DNA from 2 places in the Bradyrhizobium sp. Leaf396 genome. Region 1 is predicted to be linked to the other one. Evidence: predicted binding sites of a transcription regulator. Region 1 holds the regulator's gene; the other holds the start of a gene.
The links. The regulator LexA, encoded in region 1, represses DNA repair genes until DNA is damaged. The targets are predictions, from matches to a motif close to TGTTCNNNNTGTGTTCNG.

Region 1 (7,248 bases):
CAGAGGTCGCGACGCAGAGGTCGTTCTTCATGACGGCGGTGGTGCTGATCGCCGTGATGGTGGACCGCCGCGCCATCACGTTCAGGACGCTTGCGGTGGCCGCACTGATCGTGCTCGCGGTCGCACCGGAGGCCCTGGTTCATCCCAGTTTTCAGATGTCATTTGCCGCAACGCTCGGGCTGGTGGCGCTGGTGCAGATCGGCATGCCGAACCTGCTCGCATCGCCCGATCATTCCGCAACGGCGCGGATCGCGCTGTGGGGCGGCCGCGAGATCGCGATATTGTTCCTGGCCTCCTTGATCGCCGGGCTTGCCACCACGCCTTATGCCGCCTTCCACTTCCACCGCGTGACGCCATACGGCGTGCTCGCCAATCTCGGCGCGATGCCGGTGGTCTCGGCGCTGGTGATGCCGGCCGGGCTGTTGGGGCTGCTCGCGGCGCCGTTCGGGCTCGACGGCGTGTTCTGGTGGCTGATGGGGATCGGCATCGACTGGATGGTCGCGGTCTCGCGCTGGGTGGAGGCATTGCCCGGCGCGGTCGGCCGCATTCCCGCGTTCGGGATCGCGCCGCTGATCGCGGCGAGCCTCGGGGTCATCGTGATGGGCCTGTTGCGCACGCCCTTGCGCTGGTCCGGTGCGCTGGTGCTGTTTGCCGCGATCATCTGGGGGCTGTCGGTGCGACAGCCCGATATCCTGATCGCCGGGGACGGCGCGAGCGTCGCCGTGCGGGGCAGGGACGGGCATCTGCATGTGATCCGCGCGAGCAGGGATGGCTTCCTGCTCAAGCAATGGCTGGCTGCCGACGGCGATCCCCGCGACGCCGGCAGTGCCTCGCTGGCCGACGGTGTGTCTTGCGACGCGTCCGGCTGCGTCACGGCCTTGGCTGACGGGCGCTTGGTCGCGCTTTCTCTCCGCATCGACGCGCTGGCGGACGATTGCAGCCGCGCCGCGCTGGTGGTGACGGCGCGGCCCGTGCCCCCTGATTGCGCGGCGATGGTCATCGACCGGCCGCGTCTGGCCAGTCAGGGTGCACTGGCTCTGACGCGGAGCGGCGAAGGCTTCTCGGTTCAGGCCGTGAGGGCGCGCAGCGCAAGCCGCCCCTGGTTGCCGGCGGGCGCCGGCGAGGGAGACTTCGACGGCAGCCTCGCGCCGAAGACGGCACTGCCCCGCAATCGGGACGCAACGCCATCGGATGCCGACTTGCAGGCTGACGATGGAGGATAGACGGGACCAGGCGAACCGACGGGCTTCCATGAACGCACCCATACCATCTCGCCGGCCGCGGCCGGCGATGGCATTTTGATCCTGGTTCTCGACCTCTCGGTCGGAACGACGGCTTCAGTCGATCGGCAGGCGGGTGATCGTCGACCGGGTCCCGGCGGCGATCTGCGGCTTGTGCTCGCGCTCGCCAATTGTCTGGGTCACCGGCAGCTGCAGCACGGTCGCGCGCTGGCCTTCGACCAGCTGTGTCACCAGCACGGACTTGCCGTCCGGGAATTCGATCGCGTCATGATGGCGATCGGGAATGTGCGGATCGATCTTGCCGAACTTGCCGACGCGGGAGTTGACGGTGCGCGTCCAGATCCAGCGGTTATCGTAACGGACGTTGTCGGCAAAAGCGAGCTCGGTGCCCGGCAGCAGGCAGACTGCGACGGAGAGATCGGCTTCAGACGCGAAGCCGCGCGTTGAGGTGCCGCGGAACGTTGTCGTGACGATGGTCTCGCCGACTTCGGCCGGGCGCGTCGCGATGGCATGCAGGCTGTAGTCACACATCGGGTGCTCCTCATGTGAAGATGACCCGCACCTCTTTGAGGCGCAGGCCTCCAACAGGGTGGAAGCACGCAACGCTCTGCTTCGTTGTAGGCAAATCTGCGGCTGCGTCCGCAGGCCGCGATCACATTATCTTTCCCCAATCCAATAGGAACAAAGCTCGCTTCGGAGCATTTTCGGCAGCCGCATACGATTGCTCTGCAGACGATGCGGCGATCGTGCAACAGCCACGCGACCCCGATGCTGCCATCAGCGCTGCTGCGCTTCCGCTCAAAGCGAACCGACGCGCGGTCGTCGCCTTGAATCGGCGGGGTGCGATGCTGCTCGCAAGCAAGCTTGAGACATCGCGCGGGAGAAAAAGGGGCCGGATAATCTGCGCAGAACCAGAAAACCATCCAGCCGGAGCGATCCTCATCCGCGCCACAAAGCTCGGACGCTGGATCCGCTCAGTACTTCCGGTAAAGCCCGATCAGCTTGCCCTGAATTTTCACGCGGTTCGGCGGCAGGATGCGGACCTCGTACGCGGCATTGGCAGGCTCGAGCGCGATCGAGGCACCGCGGCGGCGGAAGCGCTTGAGCGTGGCCTCCTCGTCATCGATCAGCGCCACCACGATGTCACCGGTATTGGCACTCTCGTTGCGCTGGATCAGAGCCATGTCGCCGTCGAGGATGCCGGCCTCGACCATCGAATCGCCGCGTACCTCGAGCGCATAATGCTCGCCTGAGCCGAGCATGTCAGGCGGCACGCTGATGGTGTGGCTCCGGGTCTGCAACGCCTCGATCGGCGTGCCGGCTGCGATGCGCCCCATCACGGGCACCGCAACGGGACGCTCGCCTTCGTCCGCAGGCGGGCTGGACGTGGGGCGTATCCTCCCGAGATTGCCCTCGATGACGCTAGGCGTGAAGCCGCGGCGGCTGCCGGCAGCGGCCTGGAGCTCCGGCAGCTTGATCACCTCGATGGCACGGGCGCGGTTTGGCAGGCGGCGGATGAAGCCGCGTTCCTCGAGCGCCGTGATCAGGCGATGGATGCCTGACTTCGAGCGCAGGTCGAGCGCATCCTTCATCTCATCGAAGGATGGCGGCACGCCGCTTTCCTTCAGACGTTCGCTGATGAACCGCAGAAGCTCGTATTGTTTGCGCGTCAACATCTCGACCAAAGTCCCCCGGTTGATGTCGTTCGATTCCGAGACGATGAATTTCGGCGATAAGGCCGCTACATCTCGAAACAAATCATGAACGGACACTATATGTTCGATATGTGTTCCGCAACTGCTTAATTTACGGTGAACGGGGCGGAGTTCGCGGAATGCGTGTGGCCCCGCAGCTCAGGCCGGAAGCCGCAGCACCACGCAGGGCGTGCCGGCTTCGGCCTTCGGCGCGAACGGTGCGCGCACGAGAAGTAGCTGTGCCGCAGCAAGATTCGCAAGCAGCGAGGAGTCCTGATGGCTCACGGGAACAGCAACGAGCGCGCCGTCGTCGCGCAGCTCCAGGCGTGCGCGCAGATAATCCTCGCGCTGGTCGTTGGCAGCGAGATCGCGACCCAGCACGGCGTGCTCGCGCTGATGATGAATCATCGAGCGGCCCGAGAGCGCACGAATCAGCGGCACCATGAACAGGAAGGCGCACACGTAAGATGATACGGGATTGCCGGGCAGGCCGATCACGCGCATCGCGCCGAGCCGGCCGTGCATCATCGGCTTGCCGGGCCGAATCGCAATCTTCCAGAACGCCATCGAGATGCCTTCGTCCCTCAGCGCCTGCTGGACCAGGTCGTGGTCGCCGACCGACGCTCCACCGGTGGTGATCAGGATGTCGGCACCGCTCTCGCGGGCGCGGCGGATGCCGGCGGACGTGGACTCCAGCGTATCGGCGGCAACGCCGAGATCGATGGTCTCGGCGCCCTCGCTGCGCGCGAGCGCGTGCAGGGCGTAGCCGTTGGAGTAGACGATCTGGCCGGGACCGGGCGTGCTGCCCGGCGCCACCAGTTCGTCGCCGGTGGCAAGGATCGCGACCTTCGGACGGCGGCAGACGGCGAGCTGCGGGTGATTCATTGCCGCGGCCAGCGCCAGATCGCGCTCGGTGAGGCGGGTTCCCTTGCGCAGCAGCACGTCGCCCTCGCGGAAGTCGACGCCGGCGGGGCGAATGTGACGGCCGGGAATTGCGGCCTCCTTGATCGTGATGAGCTTGCCCTCGGCGATCGTGTCCTCCTGGATCACAACCGCGTCGGCGCCATCGGGAACGACGCCGCCCGTGAAGATTCGTACGGCTTCGCCGACGCCGACCCTTCCAGCGAACGGACGGCCCGCTGCGACCTCGCCCGTTACCGTCAGCCTGGAATCGATCGTGGCCGCATCGGCCGCCCGCACTGCATAGCCGTCCATCGCCGACATCGCCTCAGGCGGTTGCGTGCGCCGCGCCGCGACGTCGCGCGCGAGCACGCGATGGTAGGCCCCCTCGAGGGAAACCGTTTCTTCGGCCAGCGGCTCGGCGCCGGCCAGCACCGCCGCGAGCGCGTCAGAAACCGGCATCAGGGCCACGGGCGGAAACTCCTGCTGAGCAGATCGCTAATGCGGCGAGAGTTCTAGCGGAGTGCGAACGCGAGGCAAAGCGGGAAGCAGGATGATTTATCCTGCGTCATCAATGAGGCTCAACTCCGCCTGGGCATGGTCCGGAAGGTGAGACAGACCGGCATGAGGATGGCCACGGCGAGCACGAGAAGAACGAGCGCCGCGGCCAACGTCGGTCAACTCCCGCTTGGTCGGCCCCAGCCGTCGTTCGAGGCGACGTCGGGCGCTTTGGGGCCTTGATCCTTGTCTGGCAGAGGGTCGGCCTGGGACTTCAGGTCGGCGGCCTTGCTGATCAGCTTGGCGGAAAGTTCAGAATCCGAGGTGGTTCTGGCGAATTCAAGCAGCAGAGAAGCCTGCCTGGTGAGATAGGTTTTGCCCAGCACGTGGATAAGTCCAATGTAGAAGTCCCAACGGACTCATGAGTCCGTTGGGTGGTATTCTGTTCCGGGAACTCCGTATAAAAATGCACAAAGGCCTCGGGTTCCTGAGCTGCGCCAATCCAGTTCCGGGAACCGTGTCGTGACGCCTGCAGGGGGTTTCAGATACCCAGGGCCCTCAATGCGTTGCCGACATCGCGCGGCGACGTCACATGGACGGCGGTCAGGCCGCGCGCCCGTGCGCCTTCGATATTCTCTGCCAGATCATCGAAGAACACAATGCGCTCCGCCGGCACGCCGATCGCCGCCACGACGTGATCGAATGCCTCGGCATCCGGTTTGCGCAGGCCGATGCTGGACGACAAATACAGTTCGCGGAAATGGCCGAGCACGCTGGCATATTCCTTCGAGAAATAGTCCACATGCGGCCGATTGGTGTTGGAAAAGGCATAGAGCGGCATCAGTTTCGCCGCGCGCGGCAGCAGCTCGGCGATGTCAGGCATCTCCCCGGCGAAGATCGCGTTCCAGCCTTCCAGGAATTGCGCGTCCGAGATGCCGATTCCGAGTGAAGCACGCAGCGAGGCGAAATAGTCCTCGTCACTGATCTTCCCGATCTCGTGCAGCCGGTAGGCCTCGTCGCGCACATAGCGCGCGACGATGGCCTCCGGCTGGCAACCGGCATGCCCTGCCCAGCAGGCGATCGCCTTGGAGAAGTCGATGTCGAGCACCACGCGCCCGAGGTCGAACAGAAGCGCATCCGCGCTGCCGGGAGAGAGCGATGTCATTGCTTCCTTCTGACGTCAGTATTGGCAGGTCAGTAGCGATAGGGCTCATGGTCGAACAGCGGGAACGCGCTGAACACGCTCGGCGCGTTGGTGGCGGTTGCCGGATGCAGGCAGGACTTGTCCACCTCGGCGAACGAGGTGGCGCCCAACAGGCCAAGGCAGCGCAGCACCTCGTCCTCAAGCAGCTCCAGCATCCGTGCGACTCCGGCTTCGCCTGCCGCCGCCAGCGCCCAGCATTGCAACCGCCCGATGCCGACGAGGTCCGCGCCCGCAGCGATCGCCTTGACGATGTCGGTGCCGCGACCGAAACCGCCGTCGACCATGATCTTGGCGCGGCCCTTCACGGCATCGACGATCTCGGGCAGCACATGCATGGCACCGCGGCCGTGGTCGAGTTGGCGGCCGCCATGGTTGGAGACGTAAATCCAGTCCACGCCATGATCGAGTGCGATCAGCGCGTCCTCTGCCGTGGCGATGCCCTTCAGAATCAGTGGTATCTCGAATTTGTCCTTGATCATCTTGACCGTCCGCCATTCCAGGCCCTTCTGGAAATCGCCCCCTGTGGCGCGCAGGCGGCTCTCGCGAACGTAGCGCTTGGCGATGTCGCGTTCACGACGGCTGTAATGGGCGGTGTCAACGGTCAGGCAGAAGGCCGCATAGGCGTTCTTCTCGGCCCGGCTGACGACATCGGCGACGACGGCATCGTCGCCGCGGACATAGAGCTGATAAAGCCGTAGCGCATCGGGCGCGGCTTCGGCGGTCTTTTCCAGTCCTGGTTCGGATACCGAGCTCAGCATGTGCGCCGCACCGAAAGCGCCGGCGGCGCGCGCCACGCTTGCCGCGCCATCCGGATCGAAGATCTCGAGGGCACCGACGGGAGCGAGCACGACCGGCAAGCGCATCCTGCGGCCGAACTGATCGACCCCGCCGTCGACCTTGCGGACGTCGCGCAGCACGCGCGGGCGGAAGGCGATCTCGTCCAGAGCCATGCGGTTGCGGCGCATCGTGGTTTCGGTCTCGGCGGCGCCGACGATGTAGTCCCAGGCATTCTGGTTGAGGTTGGCGCGCGCTTTCCGGATGAACTCGTGCAGGTTCTGGAACGGCTCGTTGCTGGCACCGAGCTCGACGTTCCGGTCCGGCTGGATGCGGGGCGCTTCGTTCATTGTTATCCTCCCGAGAATTTGAAGCCTTATCGTCATCGCCTATCGCGTCCGGGCCTCCCAAACCATCGTAAAATCGCATAGCTGCGAGGCGCGGCGGGCCGACCGGTTTGCGCTTGCCGCGCAACAACCGGGACGTTGCCAAAATTTTAGTCCAGGGCGAAGGGATTTCGTCGGCATACCCGCCAACGTGGCATCCCGGCCTTGAAGAAACCGGAATGGTATTGTGAGAAGCGGGCTGGATCGCCATTTGTATGGCGCCTCCTCAGCTCCAAGAGAACCGCCAAGCAAAAGGCACCCTCATCCATGCGGAAATCCCTGCTGTTCCCCCTCGGCGCACTCACCGGAGCCTGCCTGACCCTTCTGGTAGCGAGCCCGCACGGCTCCGTATGGGCGGCGCGGGCGGCGGCGGGCGCGAATGATGCCTACAGCCAGCTCAATCTGTTCGGCGCGGTGTTCGAGCGCGTCAAGGCGAGCTATGTGGAGAAGCCCGACAATGCCAAGCTGATCGAGGGTGCGATCACCGGCATGGTGACTTCGCTCGATCCGCATTCGCGCTATATGAACGCCAAGGCCTGGACCGAGATGCA
Region 2 (7,248 bases), on a different contig from region 1:
GACGGTGTCGCAATGCCCGAGGTTGGAGGTTGCCGCGCGCGCGACGCTGTCGATCTCCGCTTCCACGGAGGCAAAGCCCTGCTGGACGCGCGAGATGATGCCGGAGATCGCTTGCGCGCCTTCGCCGGCGGTCTTGGCGCGCTGCGAGGCGTCGCTGCTCTCGCCGATCAGGCCTTCGATCTGGCCGTCGAGATCGCGCACGGTGTCGGAGATCTGGTGCGTGGCCTGGCGCGTGGCTTCGGCCAGGTTCTTCACTTCGCTCGCGACCACCGCGAAGCCGCGGCCGGCATTGCCGGCGCGCGCGGCTTCGATGGTGGCGTTCAGCGCCAGCAGGTTGGTCTGCTTGGCGATCGCCTCGATCGAGCCGGACACCTTCGCCACCTGTGCCAGCGCCGAGCCGACGGCGCTCAGGCGCGCCTCGATCCGCTCCACGGCTGCGACGAGCTCCGAGATGTGGCTGACCGCGTTATCGACGGCGCTGCGCGACTGGGCGATCTCGCCGACCGCGGCGGACGTGGTCGTCTGCACCGCCTGCGAGGCATTGGCGATGTCATGGTTGGCCGACACCATCGTCTCGGCCGTCTTCTGCAGATGATGGAACCGTTCCGACTGGTTCGCGACGCGGTTTGCGACTTCCTGGACGTTACCGGCGATGTCGGCGAGCTCCACGCCGAGACCGCCGATGCGGTCGGCGAGCTGGTCGATCAGTCGCTCGGCGAGCGTCCGGTTCGATCCGGTGTCCATTACTGCAAGCTGTGCCTGGGACATGTACGGGCTCTCTCCAGTCAGGGCCGTTGATCGGCTCTCGGCGGCATTCCCATTCCAGCTCGGCTTAGAGGGTGATTCGCAGCCGGTGTCTTGCCTGAGCGTGCACTACAGTTTGTAGGCGGTGCGAAATCCGCCCCAGTGCCGGCCCTGGACGCGGATCGGGACGTCGATCTCGCGCATCATCACCGTGTTCCCGTTGCCCATGTCGCGCGCATAGCTCTGGACCAGGTACGAGCGCAGGTTGCGGGCGGCAGCCAGCCCCGCCGGATCGTTGAACATGCGCCGGTTGCGGCTGTTCGCCGTGTTCCAGGCGACGTCGCCCGGCCGCTGCGGGTGCGAATAGATCCTGTTGTGCACGGGCAGGAAGCCGTTGCGGTCGACCATGGCGCAGAACGCCATGCGCGGGTCCTTGGCGAGGAACGTCTCCTGGAAGGGCGGCAGCGCACGGTCGGCCCAGTCCAGATATTTCGTGCGATATTGCTGCGGATTGGTGCCTGCAATTTCCACGTAGTCGACGTCGAAGAGATCCTCCATCTTGACCTCGCCGCGTGCAACCGCCTGCTCGAATATCTTCGTCAGCGCATTGCCGGCCTCCATGGCGCGGGTGACGAACTCCGTGTTCTCCTCATGGATCGACCAGAGCTTGTCCTCGATCTTCTCGCTGAGCGCGGCATTGGCATTGACGAATTGCGCGCGGGCGCCGGCCTTCGATTGCTCGACCACCCGCAGGCGGCAGGTGCCGATGTCTTCGAGGCTGCCTTCGATCGTCGCTTGCGGGGCGAGCCGGCCGGCATCGGCGCCGCCGATCAGCACGCCGTCCATCGCGATCTCATAGACCGGCATCACGCCGCGCGTGGTCTCGAATTTGAGGTGGCATGGCAGCCGTTCGGTCTTGCGCCGGTCGGCATGCTCGCTCTGGCGCAGCAGCACGGCGCAGCGCGATTTCAGCTTTTGTGCAAACGTGGTGACCGCTTTGCCGGCACTGGCGACGTTCTCGCCGTGGGTTTCGGCCGCCTTGGTTGCCGCGTCGATCTCCGCCGCGCTCTCGCCGACCGAGATGATGAATTCCGAAGCGCTGGCGGCATTGCCGGAGACTTCGCTGGTGGTGGCGTTCTGCTCGGCGACCGCGCCGTTGACGGTGTCGAACACCGGACGGATCGCTTCGATTGCCTGCGAGATGCGATGCACCGCGTCCGCCGATCCGGCCGCATCGCGTTGCAGCGCATCGATCTTCTTGGTGATCTCTTCCGTCGCGCTCTGGGTCTGCACCGCGAGTGCCTTGACCTCGGTGGCGACGACCGCAAAACCCTTTCCCGCGGCGCCGGCGCGCGCGGCCTCGATGGTCGAGTTGAGCGCGAGCAGCGTCGTTTGCCGCGCGATCTGCGCGATGAGGTTCACGACGTTGCCGATGGCAGCGGACGACTCGCGCAAGCGGTCGACATTGGCGCGCGCTTCCTGCGCCGCGGTGCTGGCCTCGTCGGCGAGCTTGCCGGCTTGCCGGACCTGCGCGCCGATGCCTTGCGCGGACTGGGTGAATTTGTCGGCGGCATCGGCGAAGGTGGATGCGGTCGATTGCGCCGCGTTGGTCCGGCCGGTCAGAGCGTCGGTGCGGTCGCGAATGGCGGCCAGCGTCGCCGCGGTCGCCTCGGCTCCGCCGGCCACCGAATTGGCGGCGCGCTCCAGCTGGCGGATCATGCCGCCGAGCTCGAGCTCAAGCAGTTCCAGGATCTCCCGGGCCGAATCGCCTTCGGTGGGGGCGGGTTCGGAATGGGGCGCCGAAAGCGCAGCCTCAGGGGCTGCCAAGGGCGCGGGCATTTCCGGCAGACGCTTCCGAAACAGTCCGAACGCCATCAGGTCTCTCTTGTCGGGGGACAGGCCGAGGTTATTTTCGCAGGCTGGAATGAAGTCACGGTTAACGATGCCTCACTTCTAGGCATGAAACCGTATGCTATTACCCTAAAGTATCAGAGGCTCTTTCATTCCGGTGGGGTGGGGGCCTATAAGGCCGCGTTTCCCACCCCATTGGCGTACGATTCCCAGAACATCCCAAGAGACCACGCATGGCCGGACATTCCCAATTCAAGAACATCATGCACCGCAAGGGGCGGCAGGATGCCCAGAAGTCGAAGATCTTCGGCAAGCTGGCGCGGGAAATCACCGTCGCGGCCAAGCTGGGGACGCCCGACCCCGCCATGAACCCGCGCCTGCGCGCCGCCGTGATCGCAGCGCGGCAGGAGAACATGCCGAAGGACAACATCGAGCGCGCCATCAAGAAGGCGATCGGCAGCGACGGCGAGAACTATGACGAAATCCGTTACGAGGGCTACGGCCCCGGCGGCGTCGCCGTCATCGTCGAGGCACTGACCGACAACCGCAACCGCGCGGCGTCGGATATCCGCTCCTTCTTCACCAAATCGGGCGGCAATCTCGGCGAAACCGGCTCGGTGTCGTTCATGTTCGACCGCACCGGCATCATCGAATACGACCGCAGCGTCGCCTCCGACGACGCGATGCTGGATGCCGCGATCGAGGCAGGCGCCGACGACGTGGTCTCGGGCGAGAGCGGTCACGAGATCTACGCCTCGACCGAAGGCTATCGCGACGTCGCCAAGGCGCTGGAAGCCAAGTTCGGCGAGCCGCGCAAGGCCGCGCTGATCTGGAAACCGCAGAACACCGTCGCAGTCGACGATGAGACCGGCGAGAAGCTGCTCAAGCTGATGGACCTGCTCAACGAGCACGACGACGTCCAGAACGTCTACGCCAATTTCGAGGTGTCGGACGCGCTGATGGCGAAAATGGGCGGCTAGGCAGCTGCTGGTCTGGTCCACGGCTGTCATCGCCCGCGAAAGCGGGCGATCCAGTATTCCAGGCACGCCGGAGCGATACAGTTACACGCGGCGTGATGGATACCCCCTTTGCGGCGTGTGACGGCAGAACGCGTGGTGGACAGCCTCGCTCCTCAAAGCACCCCACTTCCCCTGTTACTTCCGTTCTGTTTCTGTTTCCCTCAGTCCGGCCAGCCGCTATCACTGGCCCATGACCGCGCTCCCGATTCGTGGCCCTGTTCGCATCATCGGCATCGACCCCGGCTTGCGCCGCACCGGCTGGGGCGTGATCGAGGCCGAGGGCAACCGCCTGATCTACGTCGCCTGCGGCTCGGTGGAGCCGCCGGATGATCTGCCGCTGGCGAGCCGGCTGCTTGCCATCCATGAAGGACTCGCGGCCGTCCTGTCCAGCCACGAGCCGATGGAAGCGGCGGTCGAGCAGACCTTCGTCAACAAGGACGGCGTTGCAACGCTGAAGCTCGGCCAGGCCCGCGGCGTCGCCATGCTGGCGCCTGCAATGTTCGGCATCTCGGTCGCCGAATATGCGCCGAACCAGGTCAAGAAGACGGTTGTCGGCGCCGGTCACGCCGACAAGCAACAGATCGCGATGATGCTGAAGATATTGCTGCCCAAAGCCGAGCCGCCGTCAGCAGACGCCGCCGACGCGCTCGCCATCGCCATCACCCATGCCCATCACCGCCAGAGCACCGCGCTCCGGCTGAAGGTGGCGGGGATATGATCCGTCGTCGCTTGTCACCGCCGTCATGCCCGGGCTTGTTCCCGGTATCCACCTTCTTTGTTGCAGGGGGCAAAGACGTGGATGACCGGGGCAAGCCCCGCCATGACGAAAGACAGGCGTGTATTGCGACCGGGGACCTGAGATGATCGGCAAGCTCAAGGGCCTGATCGATTCCTACGGCGAGGATTTCGTCATCCTCGACGTCGGCGGCGTTGGCTATCAGGTGCATTGCTCGTCGCGGACGCTGCAGCATCTGCCGTCGCCGGGTGAGGCCGCCGTGCTGTCGATCGAGACCTATGTCCGCGAGGACCAGATCAAGCTGTTCGGCTTCCGCACCGACCATGAGCGCGAATGGTTTCGCCTGCTCCAGACCGTGCAGGGCGTCGGCGCCAAGGTTGCGCTCGCCGTGCTCGGCACGCTGGCACCGGCCGACCTCGCCAATGCCATCGCGTTGCGCGACAAGGCCGCTGTGGCGCGCACGCCCGGCGTCGGCCCCAAGGTCGCCGAGCGCATCGTCACCGAGTTGAAGGACAAGGCGCCGGCCTTCGCCAATGTCGATCCCGCCGTGGTGCATCTCGCCGGTGCCGTCGACGACCAGCGCGCGCCGCGCCCGGTGGCGGATGCAATTTCCGCGCTGGTCAATCTCGGCTACGGCCAGCCGCAGGCGGCTGCTGCGATTGCATCGGCCTCGCGTAGCGCCGGTGAGAATGCCGAGACGGCGCAGCTCATTCGCCTCGGGCTGAAGGAACTCGCGAAGTGAGCGACCCCAAAGCCAGCCGCATGGTTTCGCCCGAGCGCCGCAGCGACGATGTCGGCGATACCGCGCTGCGTCCGCAATCGCTGTCGGACTTTGTCGGCCAGCAGCAGGCGCGCAAGAATCTCTCGATCTTCATCGAGGCGGCGCGCAAGCGCGGCGAGGCGCTGGATCACGTGCTGTTCGTCGGCCCGCCCGGCCTCGGCAAGACCACCCTGGCGCAGATCGTGGCCAAGGAACTCGGCGTCGGCTTCCGCGCCACGTCGGGGCCGGTGATTGCCAAGGCCGGCGATCTCGCCGCGCTCCTCACCAATCTCGAAGAGCGCGACGTGCTTTTCATCGACGAGATTCATCGCCTCAGCCCCGCGGTGGAGGAGGTGCTCTATCCCGCGATGGAGGATTTCCAGCTCGACCTCATCATCGGCGAGGGACCGGCGGCGCGCTCGGTGAAGATCGAGCTGTCGAAATTCACGCTTGTCGGCGCCACCACGCGCGCCGGCCTTCTCACCAACCCCCTGCGCGATCGCTTCGGCATCCCGGTCCGGCTGAATTTCTACACCATCGAGGAATTGGAGAGCATCGTCAGCCGCGGCGCGCGCGTGCTCAATGTTGGCATGAGCGCCGATGGCGCCAACGAGATCGCGCGCCGCGCCCGTGGCACGCCGCGCATCGCCGGCCGCCTGCTCAGGCGTGTGCGCGATTTCGCCTCGGCGGCCAATGCCGACACGATCGATCGCACGATCGCCGACCACGCGCTGAGCGCGCTCGAGGTCGACGCGGCAGGTCTCGACGCCATGGACCGCCGCTATCTCACGACCATCGCGCTCAATTATGGCGGCGGCCCGGTCGGCGTCGAGACCATGGCGGCGGCGTTGTCGGAGCCGCGCGATGCCATCGAGGATATCATCGAGCCCTACCTGATCCAGTGCGGCTATCTGCAGCGCACCCCGCGCGGCCGGCTGCTGACGTCGCACGCCTTCCGGCATCTCGGTCTCGCCGAACCCAACCGCGACCCCGCCCAGTTCGGCCTGTTCGGCACGGATCAGGCCGACGAAGACTGACCGCCGCAACCGGTGAACCCACCGGATCAATCCCATCACTAATCCGAACGCGCGGCAAAAGACGCCGCCGTTCATGCAGATGGATTGGAGTTCGGAGAATGGGGCTGACGGACGACACAGGAGTGCTCGAACTCATCGCGGCCGCGCCGCAGCTTCGCACGCCCGATGAGACCGAGGCGTTTCTGGACCCAATGCCGATCAGTGAGCTGGCGTCGATGTGGTGCGCGCTCCAGCGCGTCAGCCGGCGCGACCAGGCCGGCAGCATCTGGGCCCTGAAGCTCTATTTCGATCATCTGCCCCACCGCCGGCCTCAACAGGCGCTCGATCTCGTGCTGGAAGTGCTCAAGACCGAGGCTGACAAGCCGACAGTGATGCAGCTCAACGACAAGTTCCTGCTGTCGCTGCTCTATGCGCATGGCGAAGTCGTGATCGCGCGCATAGAGCACGAGGCTGCGCACAATGACCGGCTGCGCTGGCTGCTCGGCGGCGTGCATGTTGCGCCCGACGATCCCTTGATGTCGCGTATTGCAGAACTTGCCGACAGCGAGGCCTGGCAGGCCGACTATGCGGCCCAGCGCACGCCGCGCGAGCCGCTCGATTGCGCCAGCATGCCGACCGCAGCGCTCGCCCGCGCTTGGGTCGAGCAGTATTCCAAGTCCGATCGTGATCAGGACGACAATCTGTTCGCGATCATGGATTTCGAGCGCGATCTGCGCGAGGACGATCCCGACCGGATGATCGACCTGATCCTCGAGATACTAAAAATCGAGGCAAATCCGGTGTTGCTGTCGCTGCTGGCCGCCGGTCCCCTCGAAGATGTGATCAGTGCCGGGACGATCGACCGCATCGAGCGCGAGGCGCGTGTCAATGAACGGTTTCGCGATCTGCTCGGCGGCGTCTGGTACTACCGCGCGCCCGAGGAATTGAAGACGCGGCTGGATGCGCTGATCGGCGAGAGCCGCTGGTGACGATTGTGCAGGCCTCTGCACGCAGATGCAGACGGTCTGCACGGGCGCACCCCAATTCCGCTTCAATCGGATCGCATCGAGACGCTGCATCAGAAACGGGCTTCCATGATCACGCGTCGTCACCTCATCCGTT

Region 2: the regulator LexA is predicted to act here: its motif matches at 3,757-3,774, upstream of ruvC (crossover junction endodeoxyribonuclease RuvC).

The regions. Positions count from the first base shown of each region.
Region 1 is NZ_LMQJ01000064.1:272,082-279,329, forward strand. It holds gene ASG57_RS32600 (ComEC/Rec2 family competence protein) at 1-1,223, shown strand, start outside; gene ASG57_RS32605 (hypothetical protein) at 1,338-1,772, opposite strand; gene lexA (transcriptional repressor LexA) at 2,216-2,917, opposite strand; gene ASG57_RS32615 (molybdopterin molybdotransferase MoeA) at 3,095-4,306, opposite strand; gene ASG57_RS32620 (hypothetical protein) at 4,513-4,719, opposite strand; gene ASG57_RS32625 (HAD family hydrolase) at 4,875-5,498, opposite strand; gene ASG57_RS32630 (alpha-hydroxy acid oxidase) at 5,528-6,661, opposite strand; gene ASG57_RS32635 (S41 family peptidase) at 6,965-7,248, shown strand, end outside.
Region 2 is NZ_LMQJ01000007.1:193,587-200,834, reverse strand. It holds gene ASG57_RS09700 (methyl-accepting chemotaxis protein) at 1-768, opposite strand, end outside; gene ASG57_RS09695 (methyl-accepting chemotaxis protein) at 874-2,619, opposite strand; gene ASG57_RS09690 (YebC/PmpR family DNA-binding transcriptional regulator) at 2,829-3,575, shown strand; gene ruvC (crossover junction endodeoxyribonuclease RuvC) at 3,805-4,332, shown strand; gene ruvA (Holliday junction branch migration protein RuvA) at 4,475-5,092, shown strand; gene ruvB (Holliday junction branch migration DNA helicase RuvB) at 5,113-6,147, shown strand; gene ASG57_RS09670 (DUF6869 domain-containing protein) at 6,246-7,115, shown strand; gene ASG57_RS09665 (metallophosphoesterase) at 7,221-7,248, shown strand, end outside.